Regions from separate parts of the Fontibacillus forbon genome, predicted to be linked through region 1. Evidence: predicted binding sites of a transcription regulator. Region 1 holds the regulator's gene; each other region holds the start of a gene.
What was found. The regulator Rex, encoded in region 1, represses fermentation and respiration genes when NADH is low (regulators of the CRP and FNR family bind a similar motif). The targets are predictions, from matches to a motif close to TTGTGAAATATTTCACAA.
Positions count from the first base shown of each region.

Region 2: the regulator Rex is predicted to act here: its motif matches at 3,703-3,720, upstream of nirB (nitrite reductase large subunit NirB).
Region 3: the regulator Rex is predicted to act here: its motif matches at 3,629-3,646, upstream of ACLB09_RS24770 (DUF438 domain-containing protein).

Region 1 covers NZ_JBKGFV010000001.1:805,794-810,840, forward strand. The annotation lists gene dinG (ATP-dependent DNA helicase DinG) at 1-1,518, shown strand, start outside; gene ACLB09_RS03735 (redox-sensing transcriptional repressor Rex) at 1,555-2,217, shown strand; gene ACLB09_RS03740 (amidohydrolase) at 2,195-3,493, shown strand; gene ACLB09_RS03745 (cell wall elongation regulator TseB-like domain-containing protein) at 3,554-4,039, shown strand; gene ACLB09_RS03750 (hypothetical protein) at 4,315-4,848, shown strand; gene ACLB09_RS03755 (AAA family ATPase) at 4,841-5,047, shown strand, end outside.
Region 2 covers NZ_JBKGFV010000001.1:619,412-624,458, forward strand. The annotation lists gene ACLB09_RS02730 (Gfo/Idh/MocA family protein) at 1-531, shown strand, start outside; gene ACLB09_RS02735 (sugar phosphate isomerase/epimerase family protein) at 595-1,563, shown strand; gene ACLB09_RS02740 (winged helix-turn-helix transcriptional regulator) at 1,771-2,088, shown strand; gene ACLB09_RS02745 (NAD(P)/FAD-dependent oxidoreductase) at 2,147-2,713, shown strand; gene ric (iron-sulfur cluster repair di-iron protein) at 2,896-3,606, shown strand; gene nirB (nitrite reductase large subunit NirB) at 3,837-5,047, shown strand, end outside.
Region 3 covers NZ_JBKGFV010000010.1:53,501-58,547, reverse strand. The annotation lists gene ACLB09_RS24790 (ABC transporter permease) at 1-224, opposite strand, end outside; gene ACLB09_RS24785 (ABC transporter ATP-binding protein) at 221-1,135, opposite strand; gene ACLB09_RS24780 (HAMP domain-containing sensor histidine kinase) at 1,471-2,874, opposite strand; gene ACLB09_RS24775 (response regulator transcription factor) at 2,871-3,551, opposite strand; gene ACLB09_RS24770 (DUF438 domain-containing protein) at 3,806-5,047, shown strand, end outside.

The DNA of each region.
Region 1 (5,047 bases):
AAACTGTTTACCGATATACAGGCCGGTCATCAGTTACTGCCGGGCTATGAACGTCTCGTAATCGACGAGGCGCATCATTTGGAAGAAGTGGCAGGCAAACATCTTGGGCTTCAGATGAAATATTTTACGGTCGTTCATACGCTGACCCGGTTGTTTAAGGACAGCAAAACCGGACAATTCCCGAACTTGCGCATGATTCTGCAACAGTCCGGGAGCGAGAAGTCCGCGGAGTGGTGTTCGGTCATCGATGGCTTATATCCTTCGCTGATCGAAGTGAAGGACGATTGGGACCGGCTGGCCGAACAATTGTTCACCCTGATGCCCGAACGGAGCGACGCGGCTTCGGGCGATCCGGGACAGTTCGTGTTGCGATTGCTGCCGCAGAAGAAGCCGAAGGCATGGGACGCGCTCACCGCACTCGAGAATCAGATCTACGTTACGCTCGGGGACGTCCTCCGCAAAGGGGAGCGTCTGCTGAACGAATTGAGGGAAGACGATAACGATTATGGATCCGAGAGCCTCATGACCGATATCAGCGGCTTACTAAAAGATTTGGGAAGTGAACGCGATGCTCTGCGTTTCTTTATAAAGCTGGAGGATCCCGGTACGGTGTACTGGATCGAAGGCAACGGCAATTACCGCAGCCGCTCGCTGCAAATTTTTGCCGTTCCGATCGATGTAAGCGCCCAGTTGAAGGGATATTTCTTCGACAAGAAGAAGAGCGTAGTTATGACTTCGGCAACTTTGTCCGTCGATAAATCGTTCCAGTATATGATCGAGCAGCTTGGACTCGGGGAAGCTGCGGAGGAGGACAAGCTGATTACTTCGATGCTGCCTTCGCCGTTTAATTACCGTGATCAGGCGCTACTGGTTATTCCCAGGGATTTTCCAAGCGTCAAGGGCAGTGTCGGTGACGATCATTTTGTAAGTACCCTGGTGAAATCCCTCGCCGATACGGCGATCGTCACCAAGGGTCGCATGCTGGTTCTGTTCACCTCTTACCGGATGTTAAGACAGGTTTACGACCCTTTGAAGGAGCTGTTGGCCACCGAAGGGATCACCGTGATCGGGCAGGGGATGGACAGCGGAAGCCGGACCAAGCTGACCCGCCGTTTCCAGGGCCAAAATGCCTCCGTGCTGCTCGGAACCAGCAGTTTTTGGGAAGGGGTGGATATACCCGGAGAGGCTCTTACAAGCCTCGCTATCGTCCGTCTGCCTTTCCAGCCACCCAACCATCCGCTCGTGGAAGCGAAGAGCGAACGGCTTCAGCAGGAGAAGAAAAATCCGTTCATGAAGCTGTCCGTTCCGCAGGCCGTCATCCGTTTCAAGCAAGGCTTCGGACGGCTGGTGCGGTCTTCTCAGGACCGCGGCATCGTGGTTGTTTACGATACACGCATCTTGGAATCTTACTACGGAAAATACTTTTTATATTCTTTGCCCGGACCGAAAATGGAGCATATGCCGCTAGGGCAGATGGTTCCTCGAATTTCGGAATGGCTGAACGCAGATGAACAATAATTGTTCTTCAAATCGCGCCTATTAGGGGGATAACCAATGAAATCGGAAAAAATCTCAGATGCCGTAGTACGCAGATTGCCGGTGTATCTACGATTTCTTAATGAACTCAGCCGCCGGGAAGTCCCGACGGTTTCTTCCCAGGAGCTGGGGCAAAAGCTGGATCTCAACCCCGCTCAAATCCGTAAGGATCTTGCTTATTTTGGCGACTTCGGCCGCAAGGGGATCGGGTATGACGTTTCCTATCTGATCGAAAAAATCCGGCAAATTTTAAATTTGGACCAGCAGATTAATGTGGCCCTGATCGGTGCCGGTAATCTCGGGCAAGCGTTGTCCAATTACAACGCGTATCTGAAGGACAATATGAAAATCGTCGCCGTGTTTGATGCGTCTCCGGGGAAAATCGGAACCCAGATCAACAATATCACGGTCCAGCCGATCGAAGATCTGGTCGAAACCGTGAAGGGCAATCATATCCGCATCGGAATTATTACGGTGCCGGACGTGGAAGCGCAGCGCGTGGCCGATCAGCTCGTCGCCGCCGGAATCGAGGCGATTTTGAACTTTGCTCCCACGATCCTTAAGGTTCCTGCCGGGGTGCGCGTTCATGCGGCGGATTTCACAACCGATCTGATCAGTTTGGCTTATTATTTGGATGGAGGAAAGGAACATAGTGAGCATGACTCGAAAATGGTTGATTAAAGACGGCACATTTGCCGTTCCGGACCGGGAAAACCCGGTAATTCGCGGCTATATGCTGGTTGAAGGCAGCACGATAACCTACATCGGCGAAGCCCGTCCCGAAGGGGTGGAGGGAGCCGAAACCTTTGACGGGAAAGGCCTGCTGTTTATGCCGGGCCTTGTAAATACGCATGGTCATGCGGCAATGTCTCTGCTTCGCGGTTACGGCGACGATATGGTGCTCCAGACTTGGCTTCAGGAAAAAATGTGGCCGATGGAAGCGAAGTTTACCGGGGAAGACGTCTACTGGGGCACGGCGTTATCGGTTCTGGAGATGCTCAAAGGCGGTACGACCACGTTCCTGGACATGTATGATCATATGGACCAGGTGGCTGCCGTCGTCGAGCAATCGGGCATTCGCGCCGTGCTGACACGCGGCGTCATCGGCTTGTGCCCGCCGGAAGTTCAACAGCACAAGCTGGACGAAGCGGTGGCTTTTGCCCGCGCTTGGCATGGCAAGGCGGATGGGCGGATTACGACGATGATGTCGCCGCATTCCCCTTATACCTGTCCGCCGGATTACATCGAACGAATCGTTCAAGCCGCCCATGATCTGGATCTTCCGCTGCATACGCACATGTCCGAGACGCGGGCCGAAGTGGAACAGAACGTCGCCGATTACGGCGTGCGCCCTGCCCAACATCTGCTGAATCTCGGATTGTTCAGCCGCCCGGCTTTGCTGGCGCATGCCGTTCATCTGACCGACGAGGAAATCGAAATTCTGGCGACCCATCAAGTGGCCGTATCCCACAACCCGGGCAGCAACCTCAAGTTGGCGAGCGGCGTAGCCCGCGTGCCGGAGCTGCTTAAAGCCGGAGTAACCGTTTCGCTCGGCACGGATGGCGCGGCAAGCAATAACAACCTGGATATGTTTGAGGAAATTCGTCTGGCGGCGTTGATCCATAAAGGCGTATCGGGTGACCCTACAGCAATCCCTGCAAAGGAAGCCCTTCGTATGGGTACGGAGTATGGCGCTAAATCGCTCTTCCTTCAAGATACGGGGAAGCTTGCCGCAGGCATGAAGGCGGATTTTATCGCGGTCAATACGGAGCAGGCCCATTTCCTGCCACGGACCGATTATATTTCCCATGCCGTTTACTCAGCGGGTCCAAAGGACGTGGAACACGTATGGGTAAACGGCAAGCAGGTCGTCAAGCATGGGGCCTGCCTGACATTGGACGAAGAGAAAGTTCGGTATGAAGCACAGGCCGCTTTTGAAGGCTTGCTTGGCCGATAGTACGTCGAACGTTGACATGACAGGCTTGAATACGCCGGTATGGGGGAAAGGAAGAGAGGCTTGAGAAACAGAACCAAATGGATTCTGCTCTCCATTGTGATTTTGGTGCTCGTGCTCCTTGGCCTTCACCGCTTTTATCTGTATATCCATCAGGATATATGGGAGGGAGAAAGAGAAGCTATTCAAAGGGCGGAGCAGGAAACCGGACTGGTGAATGCCGGGAAGGTATGGAAGTCGGTTTGGGATGAAGTTGTCTGGGTCGTAGAAGGAAAAGATGCCGACGACCAAGAGGTCATGGTCTGGCTGCCGGCCGAAGGGCAGGCGCAGAGTAAGCCGTTGTCCGAAGGCGTATCGGAAACCCAGGTCCGGAAAATCATCCAGGATGATCTTCCCGGAATTTCCATTGTCAGACTTGTTCCGGGCATTTACGATGACGAATTGGTTTGGCAGCTCTTTTACAAGGAGAAGGCACATCACTACTACCGGTTTTTCCGGTTTAGCGACGGGAAACCGCTTGACGATGTCTTCACATTGCCAAACCGGTAAATATTGCATAAAAAAAGTAACAGCCTTAGGCAGAAGCGATAGAACTGACCATCAGTTCGCACTTCTGCCAAGGCTGTTTTTTATAAAAATTTAAAATAATTTTCACAACTTCATTCGTTATAGTATATACGATGTGATATACTCTTTTTTGTAAGTAAATTATATATGATTATTACACGTTTAATATATTTGGATTATACAAAATGATATATTGATATATGTGCTAAGAATTAGGAGTCAGAAGCTAAATACTCTACACCAAGGGGGACTTTTACGTGAAATTGCGAGTTGGACCGATCGTTGCCAGTGTGGCCGTTTCCGCACTGTTGTTGTTCGGAGGATGGTTTGCCTATAAGCAGTGGGCCGTCGAGAGCCCGTTTGAACATAAAGTGAATCAAATGGAAGGCGTAAAAAGCGTACAAACAGATATTAACCAGAAACAGGCCTTGGTGAAACTCGATTTGGAGCCAGGGACGGATTTTGGCAGTCTAGTACGGCAAATTGAAGCGGACGGCAGTAAATGGATCGGCGGCCGGGAATTGAAGCTGGTCGTGGAGGATCGGGCATCGCAAGAGCTGAACGAATTGTGGGAGGAAGCTTTATTCCCGATTGCTCAGGCGATGGAAAATAAAGAATATACCGGCATAACCGATGCGTTGGACAAGTTGCAGCAAAATGACAGCGGGCTGTCCGCGAAAGCGGAAATGGACGACCGCAACGTATATATTACACTGACGGATGGACAAGCGAGCAAGTTTATTATTTTGCCTCGAGTACCGCAAAGTATGGGGGTGTGGCCAAATGCGTAAGTGGATGATTGAAATTGCAGCCGGCTTTGTACCAGTTCTGTTAATTTTCTTGGCCTTTATCGGATATAATATTATTCCTTTACTCGTCGGATTCATCATGCTTGGAGCCTTGTTTGCCGCAGTTAAGATGCGGGGAGGCATCGTTGCGACAGCATCTCAAGAACGGAAAAACAAGAAGATCGGCTCGGCCAATCTGACC
Region 2 (5,047 bases), 190 kb from region 1:
ACCCATGCGCTCGATTTGACGTTATGGCTCATGGATAATTACGAGCCGAAAAGCGTTACCGGATCGGTATTCCATAAGCTGGGCGGCCGTGCCAACGCGGCTAACGCATTCGGACCGTGGGATCCTGAGCAATTTAAGGTGGAAGATTCCGCTTTCGGCTTCATTACTATGAAGAACGGTGCGACGATCGCCCTGGAATCCAGCTGGGCGCTTAACGTCCTGGACTTCGGCGAAGCCAGAACGTTGCTGTGCGGCACGGAAGGCGGAGCGGATATGAACGACGGGCTGCGTCTGAACGGCGAAAAACTGAGCCGGTTGTACGAAACGAAGGTCGACTTCGGCTCCGGCGGCGTGGCCTTCTTCGAGGGCGAGCAGGAAACCGACGCCGTCCGTGAAGCCAGAGCCTGGGTCGAAGCCGTCCTTGAAGATAAGGAACCGCTAGTGAAACCGGAGCAGGCTCTCGTCGTGACCGAAATCCTTGAAGCGATTTATGAGTCGGCCAAAACCGGCAAAACCGTTTATTTTGATTAATACCGGCAATTTGTACTTTATAATAGATTAGGAATATAAAAGTCATTTTCAGGAGGTATGAACATGAAACTGGGTGTTTTTCTTGTATTGTTCGGAGGACGTCCTCTGGAGGAAGCGCTGGATCTGGTAGCATCCCAAGGCTTAAAGGCGGTAGAGATCGGCACTGGCGGCCATCCCGGCAATTCGCACTGCAATCCCGATGAACTGCTGGAAAATAAAGCGGCTCGCGATCATTTCAAAAAAGCGGTTGAATCGAGAGGGTTGACCATTAGTGCGCTCAGCTGCCACGGCAACCCGCTGCATCCGCAAAAAGCGATCGCCAAGGAATTCCATGATGTTTATGTGAAGACAGTCCAATTGGCCGAGCTTTTGGAAGTGCCTGTTGTAAATACTTTTTCAGGCTGCCCGGGGGATCATGAGGACGCGAAGTATCCGAACTGGCCGGTGGCTCCGTGGCCGAATGATTTTAAGGAAGTTTTGGACTGGCAATGGGAAAATAAGATCATTCCGTATTGGACGGAATGGGGCAAATATGCCGCGGATCATCATGTGAAAATCGGGCTGGAGCTGCATGGCGGATTTTCCGTGCACACGCCGGCGACACTGCTTCGCTTGCGCGAAGCAGCCGGTGAAGTAATCGGTGCCAACCTGGATCCAAGCCATATGTGGTGGCAGGGAATCGATCCGGTTCAAGCGATCTCCATTCTCGGCCGGGCGGGTGCGATTCATCATTTCCACGCCAAGGATACGACGATCGATCCGGTGAACGTTCACCGTTACGGGATCACGGATATGCAGCCTTATACAGCGATGCTTGACCGGGCTTGGCAGTTCCGGACGGTGGGCTACGGCCATGATCTCAAAACCTGGGCGGACATTATCAGCGCATTGCGTCTGTACGGCTATGATTACGTCGTCAGTATCGAGCATGAAGACGGGTTGATGTCCACGGAAGAAGGTTTTACCAAAGCGGTCCGGAATCTCCAACAGGTTCTGATCGAAGATTCCGCTACGGATATGTGGTGGGTATAAGTTGATCTGAAGCGAAATATACTTAGCATTAGCGGCTGCCGCCGAGGCAGCCGTTTTTCTCATCAGGGAGTTGTTGTATAATCTAAAGTAATCTGCCATTGGAACAGAAGTGTTCATAACCAAAAAAATATGCTATCATGGAACATACTAACTAATTGTAAGTTTAACATCCACCAATTGGTTTCTTACTTTAAGAGGTGAATTTAGATGGAAGAAAACAATTTCGCAATGTGTCCGCGTTTTGAGTCGGCGTTTGTGATTTTGGGAAAACGCTGGAACGGTCTGATTATTCGTACGCTAATGAGTGGACCCAAGCGCTTTAAGGATATTTCGAACGGGATCCCGGCCATGAGCGACAAGATGCTGTCCGAACGGATGAAGGACCTGGAGACGGAAGGCATCGTTGTCCGTCATGTCTATCCCGAAACCCCGGTACGGATCGAATATGAACTGACGGAAAAGGGAAGAGCTCTCAATCCTGTGATGGAGCAGGTGCAGTGCTGGGCGGAGCAGTGGATTGAGTAAGAACGTGCCGTTTTCCCGTAGCGGAGCGGCGCGAAATATATAGAAAGTGGGTGTACTTGTGGCTGAGGTAATAGTAATCGGAGCGGGACCAGCGGGATCAAGCGCGGCGTTGTTTCTGGCCAAGGCGGGGAAGGAAACCCTGGTTTTGGACAGCAATGCCAGTATGACGAAACGGGCTTGGATTGAAAATCACTATGGAGCCAAGGACATTTCCGGGCCGGATTTGCTAAAAACCGGTCGGGAGCAAGCCCAAAAGTTCGGAGCCAAGTTTATCGAAGAGAAAGTCACGGTAGTGGATACGAACGGTGGTTCGAAAGTCACCGTAAAAACGGAATCCGGCCGCAGCTATGAGGCTTCCCACGTGATTTTGGCAACAGGGGCATTAACGGAATTGGCCGGCAGCATCGGGCTTGAACTCAAAGAGGGCAGAGAGCCGAGAATCAAGACGGTTATTGAAACGGACGGAAACGGGCGCACCAGCAATCCGCGTATTTGGGCTGCAGGCACGGTCGCCGGCGTAAGCGTTCACACGATTATTACGGCGGGAGACGGAGCCAGAGTAGCCATTGAGCTGATCAGTGAACTGAACGGCGAACGCTACGTTGATCATGATGTATTAAAGTGAAATAAATGGCATCAAACGTGTTTTACCGCTTCCTTTGAGTTGAAAACTCAGGGGAAGCTTTTTTTGCGCAGATTAGACATAATGTTTGTGACCGCAATCACAAAGCCCGGTTTGAAGATACGATAGGCTAGGTTCAGTATACTTTGAACAAGAAAGAATAACCAACAGAGAGGGGAATGGTTATGACCGAGAACAAGCAGGGTTTCGCTAAGGACAAATTGATCCGGGACATAGTGCTGGAGTTTCCAAAGTCGGCTGACTATTTTCGCCGTCGCAAAATCGATTTTTGCTGCGGAGGCAACCGTCCTCTTGAAGAAGCGGCAGTGGAAAGAAATATCGAAGTAGAAGAATTGCTGGCAGATTTGGCCCGGCTCGCGGCGGAGCATCCGAGTGCTGAAGAAAGGGAATCGTGGATAGATGCCGATTCCGAGGACCTGATCGGGCATATCGTGAACAAACATCATGCGTTTTTGCGGGAAGAATTACCGGAGCTTCAAAAAAGCGTGACGAAAGTGTCCCGCGTGCATGGGGAGCATGATCCTCATTTGCTCGAGGTAGCACAGTTGTATGGCCAGCTTCGCGATGAATTGCTCGAACACACAGCCAAAGAGGAAGCCGAAGTTTTTCCGAAAATGATCAATTGGGAACTTGGGCATGAGCAGCAAGTTTTGTTAAAGCTTCGTACGGCAATCGATGAACTTGAGGCGGAGCACGAGGGTGCGGGCCATATTTTGAAACGTTTGCGGGAAATTACCGGCGATTTTCAGCCGCCGGCGCATGCATGCACGACTTACCGGACGACATATGCCCGTTTGGAAGAACTCGAAGGAATGACATTCAGTCATATTCATCTTGAAAATAATATCTTGTTTCCCCGGTACACGGTTCAATAAACAGGTTAGAAATGAATACACAATGATTCCCTCTCTCCTCGAGAGTGGCTACAAACGTGTTTTTCAATAGAAAAACACGGAAATTTTTGAACAATATTGTGATAAAATTCACATTTAGTGTGAAATGGATCACAATGTACTTTGAATTTTAAATTTATAATTTCATTATAAAGATTGAAACGTCTAGTAAGCCTAACAAGCAGCTGTAAATTGAAGGAGGCACACTGAAAATGGGAACAGATAGAGAAAAACTCGTGGTGATCGGCAATGGGATGGCGGGAATTAGTGCAGTTGAACAAATTTTAAAATTAACGAAGAGATTTGAAATTACGGTGTTTGGGAGCGAGCCGCATCCCAACTATAACCGGATCATGCTTTCGTATGTATTGGAAGGTAGCAAAACGATCGATGACATCGTACTGAATGATTTGAACTGGTACCGTGACAACGGCATTACGCTGCATACGGGAACTACTGTCCAGAAAATCGACGAACAGGCAAAAGAAGTGGTGACTGCTGATGGAATGCGGGTACCTTATGATAAAGTTTTGATCGCAACGGGTTCCAATTCGTTTATTTTACCGATTCCGGGCAGCGATAAAGAAGGCGTGGTGGGTTTCCGTGATATCGCCGACTGTAATCAAATGCTGGAAGCGGCGAAAACGTGCCGCACGGCAGCCGTAATCGGCGGGGGCCTGCTCGGTCTTGAAGCCGCGAAAGGGCTCGTTCAGCTCGGAATGGATGTCACGGTCGTTCACTTGATGGAAGATTTGATGGAGCGCCAGCTCGATCATCAGGCCGCCAGCATGTTGAAGGCTGAACTTGAGCGTCAGGGAATCAAATTCAAAATGGGTGCGCAAACGGCCGAATTGCTGGGCGATACGCGAGTCACAGGCCTCCGGTTCGCCGACGATACGGTGCTCGATGCCGAGTTTGTCGTCATGGCGGTAGGGATCAAGCCGAATGTAACGGTTGCTAAGGAAAGCGGAATTACCGTCAACCGCGGGATCGTCGTAAACGATTATATGCAAACTTCGATGGAAGGCGTATATTCGGTCGGCGAATGTACGGAACACCGCGGCGTTTGCTACGGCCTGGTCGCTCCGTTGTTCGAGCAGGGGATGGTACTGGCCAAGCATATCAGCGGCGTGGAAGCTCCTCCATACGAAGGGTCGGTCGTATCGACCAAACTGAAAATCTCGGGAGTCGATGTGTTCTCGACCGGAGAATTCATCGATGGTCCTGAGCATACGGTGATCGCAAACAAAGATGACTGGAAACGTACTTACAAGAAGATCTTGCTGAAAGACGGCGTCATGGTCGGTGCGGTATTGTTCGGCGATATTACGGATTCGGCGGAACTGCAAAAGCTCATTAAATTGAGAACGGTCATGACGGACGAATTGTACGGCTCGCTCATGGGAACCGGCTGCTGCGGCGA
Region 3 (5,047 bases), on a different contig from region 1:
ACTAAGGTTACGCCCAGGTAAAGCGCAATGGGGACGAACATGACGATATTGCCGATCAGGCCGCCCCAAAGGTCTTCCGCGTACTGTTTCTTCAGGTAATCGAGCCGCAGGCCGAAGTTCAGTGCCTGCATGGCCACGAGCCCGATCGGAGCCAGAAAAATCAGAAACCAGATTCCTTTACCGCGGATTTTCAAAAAGTCGGCGGAAAGCGAGCGGAGCATCATGGCCGGCTTCCCTCCCCAATGACCTGCATGAAGATATCTTCCAGCGATTTCTTATTCTGCTCCACCCGGTAGATGTCATGTCCGTTCTCGACCAGACGCTTGACGAGTTGGGCCACCTGCGGGTCTTTCATGCCCGGGAATACCAGCGTGCCTTCCTTCAAGGTACCGGCAGCCCCCAGGTCGCGGGCCAACCAGAGCGCGGAATCGGGCTCGGAGACAACCAGCTCCATGTCATGCGAAGCTTGGAGCCGCAAGTTCTGGATCGTGTCCTGGAACACCATCCGTCCTTCCCGGATAATGCCGACCCGATTGGCCATCTGCTCGACTTCGCCCAGCAAATGGCTGGAGACGAGCACGGTAATGCCGTATTGGGCCGGCATGCTTTTGATCAACTCGCGGATCTCGTGAATCCCGGCGGGGTCGAGGCCGTTGGTCGGCTCGTCGAGAATGAGCAGATCCGGGCTGCCGAGCAGGGAGGCGGCGATGCCAAGCCGCTGCTTCATCCCGAGCGAGTAGCCTTTGACCGCCCGGCGGGACTCGCTTGTCAGCGAGACGATCTCCAGCACCTCGTCGATGCGCGACTTCGGCGCGCCGAGAATGCGGCGGATCGCCTCCAGGTTGTCGACGGCGTTCAGATGGCCGTAATAAGACGGGTACTCGACGAGGGACCCGATTCGGCGGAGTATCGCGAGCTTGTCTTTGCGGAGCTCGCGCCCGAAGATGGAGATCGAGCCTTCGGTCGGACCGATTAAGCCGAGCAGCATGCGGATCGTGGTCGTTTTCCCGGCCCCGTTCGGGCCAAGGAAGCCGTAGATATCCCCTTTGGCAATTTCCAAGTCCAAATGGTCCACCGCAAAGCGTCCCCGATATTTTTTCGTTAAACCCTTCGTTTGAATAATCATTTCGTTCACGTCAAATCACCTCGGTAATGATCATACCGTCCGAAGTTTAAGGGTGAAGGGGGGCCAAGTTTAAATTTTGTTTAAGAGAGTGAGCAATAACTGGATTTTCTCCAGTTAATTTCGCTGAAATAAGCGATTTAAATAAAATAACTGGAAAACCTGCATGTAATTCGCCCCTTTTCGCGCAAATGAACGGAATCAGGGCAAATTAGCTGGAGGTTTTCCAGTTAATGGGGCAGTGTGCACCTTAGACGTAAATTAGCTGCATGTTTTCCAGTTAATTATGTCGGTGTCGGTGTCGGCGGTGTCGGTTAGGTTAGTTTTTAGGTTAGGATGCTCTCTAGCTAAACAGCCGGATAAATATAGATCTTCGTCCCGCCATCCGCGGACGATTCCGTCTCGCGGACAAGGCCCATCTCCCGCAGCAGCAGATCGACGATCTGCAGGCCGAGGCCGGCGCCTTTCGCCGGGGAAGCCGCGCCCAAGCCTGGCCCCCGGTCCGCGATGACCAGCGCCGCCCTGTTGTGCCGCTGCGCTACCGAGATGCCGACGTAGCCGCCGGAACCCGCGTGCCGCACAAGGTTCTGGAACAGGTTGTCGAGCACGCGGCGGAAGCCCTGCTCGTCGATCCGCCAGGACAGCGGCTCCTCCGGCAGGTCGATGTCGGCCTCGATACCGGCCTTTTCCCAGAGCGGGTACCAGGCCGCGGCACTCACCCGGACGACGCGCAGGACGTCCCGGCTCTCTAAATTCATAACATATCGCCCGCTGGCGAGCAGATTGTAGGAGAGCAGATGGTCGATCAGCCCGCCGAGATCGTTGATTTTGGTCTCCATCAGGGACAGGGCTGTCCGTCCCTGCTCGGAGAGCGGTTCCTTGTGGAACGAATACAGCTGCCCGGCGAGTACGGTCAGCGGGGTCCGCAAGTCGTGCGAGAGATTGCTGATCAGGCTCTTGCGGAGCTCTTCCTCTTCATGCTCCCGGCGCCGGCTGTAGCCGAGCTCGTCGACCATATGATTGAATGCCTGCTCAAGGCGTCCGATTTCATCCGGCCGGCCTGTTGGAATCCGGACCGGCAATCCGTTCGGCCCGGTCCGGGTCATGCCCGATTCCAGCCGGAGCAGGCGCTTCCGGATATCCCGGAAGAATAAATAAGATAGCAGAATAAAGAAAGCAAACATCAAAAACATAAAGAACCCGTAAAACCGGGAATCTCCATCTCCGTTTCCGGTCGTCTTTTTCATATGTTTACGGGGAAGTTCAAATACCATAAAGCCTTGCCCCGCCGCCTCCTTTTCCCCGCCTATAAAAGCGACGATGGTAAAAGGGTCGGAGTCCACGGCCGTTTTCATATAGGAAATGGCGTCCTCCGGCGACCACTTGGCCGGCAGGCCGCTCCGTTCGGGCAACCGAAGGCGGGTTACGCCTTCCGCGTCGACCCAGAACATGGAAGCATCCGGATAGCGCTGTTTGAGATTCTTCAGACCGGCATCAATTTCCGCCGGCGTTTTTCCGCCAAAGGCCAGAGCTTCTTTGTGCCATGCCTCCTCCAGCGTATAGGCTGACCCATAGGAGCGCGGTAAGGGTTCTTGCTCCACCGACGCGGGAAACAGCAGCCGGTTAACGCCCCACGAAGCGATAAAGCTGAACGGAATCAGAATCGGGATGAACACGAGCGCGAAGCAAATGATGACCAGATAGCGCGACAGCAGCGAGTTGCGGAATTTGAGTTTGTGAGCGGGTCTCATGACCGCACCCGATAGCCGATGCCACGGATCGTTTCGATAATTTCCGGGGCGGCGGGATCGCGCTCTAATTTTTCGCGCAAATGGCGGATATGTACCATCAAGGTTTTATCACCGTCGAGATAAGGTTCGCCCCAGACCGCTTCGAAAATTTGTTCCTTGGTCATGATCTGCCCGAGATGTCTCAGCAAATATTGAAAAATGTGAAACTGTTTCCCGGTCAATACGATTTCTTCCCCCGTCTCCCGGTTTTTGATCGTGTTTTCTTTTTCGTACACGAGCAGATGCTTTAATTCCAACGCCTCGGAGGAAGCCGCGCCGCTGCGGCGCAACAGTACCTCGACCCGGGCCGCCAGCTCATCGGGATGAAACGGCTTGGTCAGGTAGTCGTCGGCAAACTGGAGACCCTGCAGCTTGTCATCGATCGATGTCCTAGCGGACAGCATCAATATCGGCATTCCGGGATACTGCTTTTTCAGCCGCTGCCCTACGGTAAATCCGTCCAGTCCGGGCAGCATGACATCCAGGATAGCCAACTGGCTCGAAGCCGCCTCTTCGACGGCACGTTCTCCGCTGGTAAGCCAAGTGACGCCGTACCCGCGCTCCCTTAAGTCCGAGCTAACCCATTCCCCGATTTCCCGGTCGTCTTCAATATATAAGATGTTTTTGCTTGATATCATCTGGAATCATTCCTTTCGGAATCTATTGTGGCAAATTGGTGAGGAAAAATAAACCGTCCGGGTCAACAAATTTTAATTTGTGATTACAATCACAAGTCGGCTATATCCGCTATGCTACTTTTTATGTGAGAACGGTTATCACTTAAATTTTACTTATTTTAATATTGATAGAATATTTGATCAGACTTTTAGCGGCATATCAGGCCCATGGACAATGAATTAATTGAAATGAAAAGGTGAAGGGAGATCCGAAAATGAGCGAACTCATCAACAACCGGGAGCAAAGCGTACCGGAACAGACGCGCCGTCAGGCTCTGCTGAAGGAAATCATCAAGGAACTGCATGAGGGGAAGAGCGTGGAGGAAGTAAAGGCACGCTTCGAAGAAGCCGTAGGCGATGTTACCGTGTCCGAAATCTCCGCGATGGAGCATGCGCTGATGGAGGAGGAGGGCATTCCCGTCGAAGAGGTGCAGCGGCTGTGTTCCGTGCATACCGAAATTTTTAAAGGCTCGATTGAAGACATTCATCGTTCCTCCACGCCGGAAGAGCAGCCGGGGCATCCGGTTCATACGTTCAAGCTGGAGAATCGCGAGATCGAGCGGCTGGTCAACTTCAAAATCGCGCTTCATCTGGACAAATTCAAAAAAGAGGTTACCGAAGACGTTATTTACAAACTGTTGGAGGACTTGAGCCTGCTGCTTGATATCGATAAACACTACAGCCGAAAAGAGAATCTGCTCTTTCCTTATTTGGAGAGATACGGCATTTTCGGTCCGACCAAGGTCATGTGGGGCGTCGATGACGGCATTCGCGCAATGATCAAGGAGGTCAAGGCCAAACTGACGTCCTATGACGGCGACCAAGAGACGCTGTGCATCGATCTGGAGCGGATCATTCAGGAAGTAAATGCGATGATCTTCAAAGAGGAGAACATTTTGCTGCCGATGGCCCTGGAGAAGCTAACCGAAGACGAGTGGGTAAAAATCGCCCGCGAAAGCGACCAGATCGGCTTCTGCCTGACGTCTCCCGACCAGGAATGGATTCCAGAGCGTTCTCCGATCCCGGGCATGGAGACGGCGGAGGATGGAAGCGAGGAGGAGGATGGAGCTCCCCAAGGGTACGTGAAATTTCAGACCGGCATCCTGTCGGTGGAGCAACTTGAAGCGGTCATGAACCATCTGCCCGTGGATTTGACCTTTATCGACGAGAACGATGTGGTTCGTTACTTCTCCCACGGCAAGGAGCGGATATTTGCCCGCACGAAAGCGGTCATCGGCCGGACGGTGCAGAATTGCCACCCGCCGCAAAGCGTGCATATCGTAAACGAACTGCTGGCGGATTTCAAAGCCGGGAAAAAGGACGCCGAGGACTTCTGGATTCCGGTTAAGGACAAATTTGTGTATATCCGGTACTTCGCGGTTCGCAGCGAGGACGGACGTTATCTGGGCACCCTCGAATTCACGCAAAATATCGCGCCGATTCGCGCTCTGGAAGGG